2 regions of the Pectobacterium artocarpous genome follow, and region 1 is predicted to be linked to the other one. Evidence: predicted binding sites of a transcription regulator. Region 1 holds the regulator's gene; the other holds the start of a gene.
What was found. The regulator CRP, encoded in region 1, controls carbon source genes, mostly activating them, when cyclic AMP is high. The targets are predictions, from matches to a motif close to ATGTGANNNNNNTCACAT.
Positions count from the first base shown of each region.

Region 2: a site for CRP is predicted at 1,958-1,975, ahead of azuC (stress response protein AzuC). Genes of this name have one in related genera too.

Region 1 covers NZ_JBJXVK010000003.1:210,765-216,059, reverse strand. Annotated here, with positions in the region: gene ACKQAD_RS03060 (YheU family protein) at 1-212, shown strand, start outside; gene ACKQAD_RS03055 (phosphoribulokinase) at 338-1,207, shown strand; gene ACKQAD_RS03050 (OsmC family protein) at 1,248-1,655, opposite strand; gene crp (cAMP-activated global transcriptional regulator CRP) at 2,028-2,660, shown strand; gene argD (bifunctional acetylornithine/succinyldiaminopimelate transaminase) at 2,816-4,042, opposite strand; gene ACKQAD_RS03035 (aminodeoxychorismate synthase component II) at 4,162-4,737, opposite strand; gene ACKQAD_RS03030 (helicase RepA family protein) at 5,227-5,295, opposite strand, start outside.
Region 2 covers NZ_JBJXVK010000009.1:85,813-91,107, reverse strand. Annotated here, with positions in the region: gene ACKQAD_RS07955 (cytosine permease) at 1-1,112, shown strand, start outside; gene azuC (stress response protein AzuC) at 1,754-1,831, opposite strand; gene ACKQAD_RS07945 (multidrug efflux MFS transporter) at 2,224-3,435, shown strand; gene ACKQAD_RS07940 (ExbD/TolR family protein) at 3,730-4,131, shown strand; gene ACKQAD_RS07935 (energy transducer TonB) at 4,133-4,867, shown strand; gene ACKQAD_RS07930 (TonB-dependent receptor family protein) at 4,958-5,295, shown strand, end outside.

The DNA of each region.
Region 1 (5,295 bases):
ATCCAGAAACGCTGGATAACATCATCGAATCTTTCGTCCTGCGGGAAGGTACCGATTATGGCGAACAGGAGCGCTCATTGGCGCAGAAAGTGGAAGATATCCGCCTCCAGCTCAAATCTGGCCAGGTCGTTTTGGTGTGGTCCGAACTACATGAAACCCTCAATATTATGCCGCGCAGCCAGCTCAATGCAGGAGGCCATGCCCCTTATTGAGTATGCCGAAAGGCGTGAAAGAATGCGCCAAACATGCTAACAATGATAAAAACTTACGTCATTTTTGAGGATGCGCGCAGGCTCTCAGCCGATGCGTGTATCGCGATCACGGAGTTACGCGCCTTATGTCACATCAGCATCCGATTATTGCGGTTACCGGCTCTAGCGGGGCAGGAACAACGACAACCAGTCTGGCTTTCCGTAAGATTTTCCAGCAACTTAATCTGCGCGCCGCCCAGTTGGAAGGGGACAGTTTTCACCGCTATACCCGCCCGGAAATGGATATGGCCATTCGCAAAGCACGTGATTTAGGCCGCCATATCAGCTATTTCGGCCCGGAAGCGAATGACTTCAGCCTGCTGGAACAGTCGTTTATCGAATATGGTCTGCACGGTCGTGGCCAAACGCGTAAATATCTTCATACCTACGATGAAGCCATTCCGTACAATCAAGTTCCCGGAACCTTCACGCCGTGGGAGCGGATGCCGGAACCCACCGATATCCTGTTTTATGAAGGGCTACACGGTGGCGTGGTTACCGAACAAAACGACGTAGCACAGCATGTCGATTTGCTCGTCGGCGTGGTGCCGATCGTCAATCTGGAATGGATCCAAAAGCTGATACGCGACGTCAATGAGCGCGGTCACTCGCGTGAAGCGGTAATGGATTCCGTCGTGCGATCCATGGAAGACTACATCACCTATATTACGCCGCAGTTCTCTCGCACACACATCAACTTCCAGCGCGTGCCCACCGTGGACACCTCCAATCCGTTCGCCGCCAAGTCGATTCCGTCGCTGGACGAGAGCTTTGTCGTTATTCATTTTCAGGGCCTGGATAATATTGATTACCCCTATCTGCTCGCCATGTTGCAGGGATCATTTATCTCCCACATCAATACGTTGGTCGTTCCCGGCGGGAAAATGGGGCTAGCGATGGAACTCATCATGGCACCGCTGGTGCAGCGGTTAATGGAAGGGAAAACCATCGAATAAGCGAAACTGGGCGCGGCAATGTCGTGCCCAGAGAAAGAGATTAAGCCAGCACCCGAATTTCGTGACTATGCGTCACCTCAACGGCCTTGCCCAGCATCAGTGCCACAGAGCAGTATTTTTCCGCCGACAGGGCTACAGCGCGTTCAACGATTTTGTCGGTCAGCCCTTTTCCCGTCACGATAAAATGCAGATTGATATGGGTAAATAAACGCGGCGCTTCAGACCGGCGCGCTGACGTCAGTTTCACCTCACAATCCGCTACATCGTTGCGGCCTTTTTGCAGAATCGAAACCACATCAATCGCGCTGCATCCCCCCACAGACATCAACACCATTTCCATCGGGCTGGGCGCTTTATCGCCGGAATTGCCGTCCATCAACACCTGATGTCCTGACGCGGATTCGCCCAAAAACGTTAAGCCTTCAACCCATTTTACCCGTGCCTGCATGGTGCCTCTCCACTAAAAATTTTTTGAAAATTTATACCGTTACTGTACAAAAATCAGCGTTAATCAGAGCTTTGTCATGCTGAAGCGAGACAACACAAGACACATCCTTAAAGCTGTGTTAAAACGAAAATAGAATAGACCTTTTCTGGACAAACCCAGAAACGAAGAAGATGATGACGTAGCCAGATATACCCAGCCACGTTTACGGTGCGGCAAGGCAGCACCGGAAAATCAAGGGTCAGTGGTTCCAGTATATTCCCTGACGTCATTCTGCCTAGACTGAATTTTGTTTTTTTAGCAGTTAAACACGCCGTACAGGGAACTCTGACCCCTGTAATTTGCGCAGTGAATTACAACAGAGGATGATAGCGAATGGTTCTCGGCAAACCGCAAACAGACCCAACTCTCGAATGGTTCCTTTCCCATTGTCATATCCACAAGTATCCATCGAAGAGCACGCTTATTCACCAAGGTGAAAAAGCAGAAACGCTTTACTACATCGTGAAAGGCTCTGTCGCAGTGCTAATCAAAGATGAAGAAGGCAAGGAAATGATTCTTTCCTACCTCAATCAGGGCGATTTTATTGGTGAGCTCGGCCTGTTTGAAGAAGGTCAGGAACGCAGCGCTTGGGTGCGGGCAAAAACCGCCTGTGAAGTGGCTGAAATTTCCTATAAAAAATTCCGCCAGCTAATCCAGGTTAACCCAGATATCCTCATGCGTCTGTCTGCACAAATGGCAAGCAGACTCCAGGTTACCTCAGAGAAAGTCGGCAACCTCGCCTTCCTTGATGTAACTGGCCGTATTGCCCAAACCCTACTCAACCTGGCTAAACAACCTGATGCCATGACGCATCCAGATGGTATGCAAATAAAAATTACCCGTCAGGAAATTGGGCAAATCGTTGGCTGCTCGCGTGAAACCGTGGGCCGCATTCTGAAAATGTTAGAAGACCAGAACCTGATCTCTGCGCACGGTAAGACAATTGTCGTTTACGGCACTCGCTAAATCCCTGTTGCTCTACCCTACCAACAAAAAAGCGTGAAGCCTCGGCCTCACGCTTTTTTATGGTGTGCCATCCCTGCTCCCCCTTACAGACCGTCGCAAGCGGCGTGGAAAAACGTTCCCTACGTTTTTTATCGCTGCTCTTTTAAGAACATCACTCAGTTTGCTGCGTTAACAACCTGTGCGACGGCTTTGGCGAACTTCTCCATCCCCTGCACAATGTCGTCTTCATCAATGATCAAAGACGGCACAAAGCGGATGACGTTCGGACCCGCCATCAACACCATCAGGCCCTGAGCCGTTGCAGCAGCCAGAAACTCGCCCGCACGGCCATGCCACTGCGATTTCAGTTCTGCCCCCAACAGCAGCCCCATACCGCGCACCTGTTCAAATACACCGTACTGTTGGTTGATTTTTTCCAGCTCACTGACAAAGCGAGCGTGCCGATCCGCCACGCCTGACAGCACTTCTGGCGTATTGATGATATCCAGCGCAGCTTCCGCCACCGCACAGGCCAGCGGGTTACCGCCATAGGTGGTTCCATGTACCCCGACCGTCATCACAGAGGCAATTTCTTCCGTCGTCAGCATCGCACTAATCGGGAAGCCGCCACCCAGCGCTTTAGCGGTGGTGAGAATATCCGGCGTAATGCCGTAGTGCATGTAGCTGAATAGTTTGCCAGTGCGCCCCATTCCGCTCTGCACTTCATCAAACACCAGCAGCGCCTTATGCTGATCGCACAGATCGCGAACACCTTGTAAAAATTCAGGTGTCGCAGGCGTAATACCGCCCTCACCCTGAATCGGCTCCAGCACGACGGCACTGGTGTGATCGTCCATCACCGCTTTGACCGCAGCCAGATCGTTGAAAGGAACATGGACAATATCCGCAGGCTTAGGCCCGAAACCATCGGCATATTTAGGCTGTCCGCCAACTGAAACGGTAAACAGCGTGCGGCCATGGAACGCATTATAGAAAGCGATGATCTTGGTTTTATAAGGACTATGGCGTTTAACCGCATAGTGGCGCGCCAGTTTGAAAGCGGCTTCGTTAGCCTCAGCACCAGAATTAACAAAGAACACGCGGTCGGCAAAAGTGGCATCAATCAATTTGCTGGCGAGGCGTAGCGCAGGTTCGTTGGTGAAAATATTGCTGGTGTGCCACAGCTTTTCACCCTGTTGCTGCAATGCGTTCACCAGCGCAGGATGACAGTGACCCAGTGCCGTAACCGCAATGCCGCCGGAGAAATCGATATACTCACGGCCATCTTGATCCCAGACGCGGCTCCCTTTACCTTTCACTGGTACAAACTTCGCGGGTGCATAAACCGGCAAAATCACTTTATCGTGAGTATCCCGTGTCACTGCTTTCTGCTCTGCTGCCATTTGCTGCCTCACTCTGCTGTCCATTATGTCGAAATGAAAATATAGTCAATAAATATGCATAAAAAATCAATTACAGGCAATATTAAATCGGCTACTGTAGAGAATAACTTTCTATCTCGCTAAATTTTAAGGAAATTATCCAAAAGTTGATGCCCTTGCTGGCTGAGAATGCTTTCTGGATGAAACTGCACACCTTCCAGCGGAAGCGAGCGATGGCGGATTCCCATAATCTCGTCATGCTTACCTTCATGTTCGCTCCAGGCCGTGACCTCAAAGCAATCGGGTAGCGAGGAAGCATCAATGATGAGTGAATGATAACGGGTAACCGTCAAAGGCTGAGCCAGTCCCGTGAAAATCCCCGTATCATTGTGCGCAATCGCAGAAGTTTTCCCGTGCATAACCTGTCTTGCACGCACCACATGCGCGCCGAACGCCTGCCCCATCGCCTGATGGCCAAGGCACACGCCCAGAATCGGTAATTTATCGGCAAAGTGACGGATAGCAGCCAATGAAATGCCCGCCTCATCCGGCGTACAAGGGCCCGGTGAAATGACCAATCGCTCAGGCGCAAGCTGTTCAATCTCACGCAGTGTGAGTTCATCATTACGCTTCACCAAGACCTGTGCGCCAAGCTCACAAAAGTATTGGTAAAGGTTGTAGGTAAAGGAGTCGTAGTTATCGATGATTAGCAGCATATTTTACTTAACTTATTGATAAATAATAAACATATCATTTAATCTTTCTTTCCATACCCGCACAAATACCCGCAATTTTTTTCGATACATGCTTATGGGATAAAGCGGTTAAAGCCATTGTACCTGTCTCCGGCATGAAAGGGATGACAAGAAATTGACGTTCACAAAACGCTAAGGATATCGATGCCCCTACGGCAGGACACATTACACCGCGCCAGCCCCTTTTTTGGGAGGGGCTGGCGCTCATCTTTCTTATGTGGGTGATTTTTCCATGACTCACTCGATCGGGAACAGAAAGCCATCCCCCACCTTCCCCCCACTTACTCAGGGATCACGGCTTCCCCCACCTGATTTTCATGGCTAGATTAAAAATTATTATTTATTAGTGAGTTAAATCATTCCCCCACTTCGCGCCTATATATGCGTGGGAAGTGGGGGAAAATGCCGGATAGAAAGACTTCTTATCCGTTCGCCCCCACTTTCCCCCGTTTAATCCCCCACCTTATTCCGTTGTGATAACGGCGTGATCCGTTCCCCCTCAAAGGCGATCAGGCCATC
Region 2 (5,295 bases), on a different contig from region 1:
GTCTGGGCTACGCGGGGATGAAAGAAGGCATGTCGGGCAGCCTGCTCGCACGCTGGTGTGGCTTTGGCCGCATTGGTTCCGTCCTGATTGGCCTGGTTATCGCCGTTAGCCTCATCGGCTGGTTCGGTGTCCAGAACGCCGTATTCGCCAAAGCGCTCAATTTTGCGATGGCGGATAAACTCAGCTTTGGCTGGTCTGCCTCCCTATCGGGTATTGCGCTGACGCTGCTGGTTGCCTTTGGTTTCAGGGCACTACGTTTCACAGCCAAAATCGCCGTACCGATGTTTGTTATCGTCGTCGGCTATATCTCAATCATGACGCTCTCCGGCCACAATATTGCCGAGCTGATCGCTTCTGCGCCTAACGGTGCGGCAATTTCCATTAGCGCCGGTGCGACAATGGTCGTAGGCGGCTGCATCGTCGCCAGTTTAATTACCCCAGATATGACGCGCTATTCCCAAACAGGAAAACACGTTTTCTGGATGACGATGTTGTCGATTATCGTCGGGGAATTCATTGTGAATGGCCTCGCCATCATTATTGCCCGCGCGCTCAATACCGCAGACGTTGTAACAATCATGTCTCAGGCTGCTGGTGGTATCGGGCTGATTGCCGTTATATTTTCGACACTGAGAGTAAACGATATCAACCTTTACTCTTCCTCATTGGGAATCGCCAATGCTATAGAAGGCGTCACGGGGAAAAAATTACGCTATGTCTCGATCACGCTGGTGATTGGCCTCATCGGCACAGCGCTTTCCGTCGCCGGTATTTTGGATCGCTTTATCGATTTCCTGACATTATTAGGCGTGCTATTCCCCCCCATTATCGGCGTGATGCTGGTTGACTATTATATTTTACGCACTCACAGGGCGCTGCTCGATGCCAGCCGTGCCGAAGGCCAATTACCTGACAGCGCACAAACACCTCTGATTGGTTGGCCTGCTATTATTGCCAGCATTGTCGGTGCCATCGTTGGATTAGCCTTCGAGTGGGGCATACCGGCATTTAATTCGTTACTGGCAGCCAGTTTGCTTTATTGGCTAATAAAGTATTACACCAATAGCCATGTGTATTTTAGGAAACTCGAACATAACCAAAACGTAAAATGAAACAGGTAACAAGACAAAATTAATCTATATCGGCCTCTTCTTACAGAGGCCGATATATTTTTTACTTAAGAAAAATAGATCCTAAATAATTCTAATTACATGCAGGCGGCGACGCAGTGAATCCACAGAGCTTACATCAGTAAGTGACTGAGGTGAGAGAGAAAAGCCAACGTACAGATAACTTGAAATATGACGGATATAGGCCATGATGGCCTTGGTATGGGCCTTATCTATCAACGGAAATATCCTTCCGTAAAATAATAAAACTGTGATGGTTTCGATCGTGGTCGTTTTTATCGTTCAACCTACGGCAGCTAAAGTGTAATACAGCCCAACCAGAATAACACTGGCCGTCTGCTGAGAACCACGACGCTTGAGCCAGGTGTTGGTGCCAGTACCAATCTCCTCCACTTCTCTGTCCCGTTCGATCAGGCTTCGCAGCAGGTGCGGCTACAACAGCGTCCGGCGGTTCCCAGACAGTGGCGCGATGCAAATCACCGTCAAATTCCGTGGCATAGTACAGAGCAGATCAGCCATTACCCGCTTCCCTGGGCTAAAAAACGATCCGGCAACCATGCCGATCCCATAAAAAAGCAGGCCACCATTATAATAGCGGCCTGCTTCATGCATAGCACAGATTCTTAGAACAGTGCGCCGGGCGGAACGTCTTTATAAGTATTCAGGTAAGCCGCCAACATTTTTTTAAAGAAATTACGCACTTTTTTCACCTTGTTTTACCTAGCTCGTTATTCTGATGACGCGATGGAGTTGCTCTTGCCTTACTTGGCAGTGGACTGCCTTATGGTGGTGAATTGTACAACTCCTGTTGTTCAAAAGCTAATTTTTTGTGACATCTATCACACAATTAAATTCACCGCGGCTTTCACTCAGTTCACCTTCTCCCCATGCTGATTTTCTTTTGTTGCGAATCACTACCCTCAGTGACCACTACGCCGCTGGCTATGCTATGCTCATGATGAAAGGCGAAATTTTAGTCACTGCCCGTTATTAATTGAGCACCATTCACTGTCGGTTAGCACACTTTTTTTTGCGCGCAGTCACCACGGTTTCGCCATTGGTTATTCGCTGATGAAGGCCTATTCCGCCCCCCATGGAAATCTGGAAACTTAACCTCTTCTCTGCCTGGCTGGGATGCTTTTTCACCGGGCTGGCGATGAGCCAGATATTACCCTTTCTGCCGCTGTACATTGAGCAGCTTGGCGTTCACTCGCACGAATCGCGGAGCCTGTGGTCCGGCTTAATTTTCAGTTCGTCTTTTCTCGTCTCTGCCGCCGTTGCGCCACTGTGGGGAAGCCTCGCCGACCGTAAAGGCCGCAAACTTATGCTGCTGCGCGCCGCGCTTAGCATGGCGATCGTGATGTCGTTACAAGGGCTAGCGACCAACGTGTGGCACCTGTTCATCCTGCGCACGCTTATGGGGCTGACCTCCGGGTATATTCCCAATGCGATGGCGCTAATCGCGTCGCAGGTTCCGCGTGAAAAAAGCGGCTGGGCATTGGGTATGCTATCGACCGGGCAGATCGTCGGAGTCATTCTCGGCCCCTTATTCGGCGGCTTTATGGCCGATTATATCGGGCTACGTATCGTCTTTTTCATCACCGGCGGTATGCTGTTTACCAGCTTCCTGATTACGCTTTTCGCGATTAAAGAGAGCATGGTTAAGGTCACCAAAGAGAACCGGCTCAGCGGGAAAGCCGTCTTTGCTTCTCTGCCGTACCCGGCACTCATTATCTGTCTGTTTATTACGACGATGATGATCCAGATGGCGAACGGTTCCATCAGCCCCATCCTCACCCTGTTCATCCGCGATCTGACGCCCGGCACGGACAACATTGCTTTTATCAGTGGCGTGATTGCCGCTATCCCCGGCGTGTCTGCCCTGCTATCCGCACCGCGCCTGGGTCGTTTAGGTGACCGGATAGGCGCTCATCGCGTCCTGATCGCCGCACTGGCGCTCAGCGTGCTGCTGTTTCTGGTCATGGCGACAGTAAAAAGCCCCACGCAGCTCGGTATCCTCCGCTTTATGCTGGGTTTTGCCGATGGCGCACTGATGCCAACCGTGCAGGCGCTGTTGGTCAAATACAGCAGCCAGCAGGTGACAGGCCGTATCTTCGGCTATAACCAGTCATTCATGTATCTGGGCAATGTACTGGGGCCGCTGGTCGGTTCCGGTGTGTCCGCCATGATGGGATTCCGCTGGGTGTTCGTCATCACCGCCTTTCTGGTGCTGTGCAACACGCTACAGCTCTTTTTCGCTTTCAGGAAACTTCCCACCTTCAGGAAACCACCGGGAAAAGCATAACTATCAGGCCCGCGGCTCCCCGCTGGCCATACATTTTTCGCCGTTATCCCCCCACCACCTGTGTCTCTCCCTTTTTTGGCTATTCCCCTTTGGTTGTTAGAAAATGATACATAAACATCAAAAAAACTTATTTTTGGCAAAAAATCACCATCAATTCGCATAAATATGAAAAATTAATCACATAAATGTAAAAAAACTTAAACAAACCCTACCTATATTGGCTGCTTTGTTTCGGCGCCACGCGGATTGCCCTGTTCAGACATTCAGACATTCGCGCCTGTAGGGAAGTGAGTAATGAGAAACTGGAACGAACCCAAGAAGCAAAAAGCCCACATCGATTTAGTTCCGATGATCGATGTGATGATGTTCCTGCTGGTCTTTTTTGTGCTGATCAGCATGAACGTTATTCCTGCGCTGGGCCTGAAAACCCAGCTCCCGGCCGCTGGCAGCGCGCAGCAACTCAAGCCGCAGAAAAAAGCGATCATCACGCTTGGTGCACAGGATCATCTGGAGCTGGACGGACAGCCGATGACGCTAAGCGATCTTGTTACGACGCTGCAACAGCAGCAAGACCAGCAAACCACCATCATTATCAACAGCGATAAAAGCGTCGAGGTTGAGCGACTGGTGACCGTCATGGATACCCTGCGTCAGGGTGGGTTCTCGTCCATTTCTATCGCTACCCGGAAATCGTGACATGTATCTGCTCTATCGCTCACGCCACGCCATCAGTTGGTTGCCGTTGCCGGTCTTTGCTACCTGTCTGTTCTTCGCCAGCCAACAGCCGCCGCTGAAAGTTCAGCAGCAATACGACGAAACGGTCATGGCGCTCACACTGGCTGAACCGGAACCGATTCCCCAGCCCGAGCCGCGCCCTGAGCCGGAACCCGAACCGATGCCAGAACCCGAGCCGATTCCGGTTAATGTGCCCGATCCAATCATAGAGGCACCGCCGGTTACGCCTCCGAAACCCGAAGTGAAGCCGAAACCCAAACCAGAGGTGAAGCCCAAAGCGGAAACCAAACCTAAACCGACACCCGCTCTGGCTAAACCGACTGCGCCACGCCCGGAAGCTCCGGTCAAGCGTCCGGCACCGGCTGCGCCTTCCGCGCCACCGGTGAATGTCGCCACACTGGAAACTAGCTATGCGCAGGCGCTGCGTGCGCAGCTTGAGCAAACTAAACGCTACCCGACTGGACGTCAGGCGTCACTCGAACGCCCCGAAGGTCGCGTTGAAGTCTGGCTGGAAGTCGATCGCACAGGACGCGTTATCGATTCAGGAATCAGTAGCAAAGCACGCAGCATGCTGCTGAACCGAGCGGCACAAGCCAGCTTGCAAAGCATCAAACAGGTTCGGGCCTTCCCTGCCGATGCCTTTGCAGGGCAAAGCACAAAACGCTTTTTAGCCACGTTCGATTATCAGGCGCAGTAGCGTTTCGCACCTGAACAAGAAAGTGAATCAGCAAAAATAACGTCAACAATATGTTGGCAAATAACCTAATGATAATACTAGGATTATTAAATGAAATCGTTCAAACTTTCTGGGGTATGTTTGTCCGTCGTCGGCGCATTACTGGCGGGCGCCGCGCTGGCGGAGGACGCAACAGATGTCGGCACCATTAACGTACAAGGGCAACCGCTTGGCGCAGGATTAATGGTTCAGGAAGACAGCGCCAAATCGCGCTCGACCGTGACAAAAGACGCGCTGGATAAGATGCCCGCCGCAGGCAACGCCATTGATAAACTGAAATACACCGCCGGCCTGAACGTCAGTAGTAACGATGCCAGCGGCTTAAGCGGCGTCAGCTATACCATGCGAGGCATGAGTGCGGATCAGGTCGGTCTGTCATCAGATGGCAT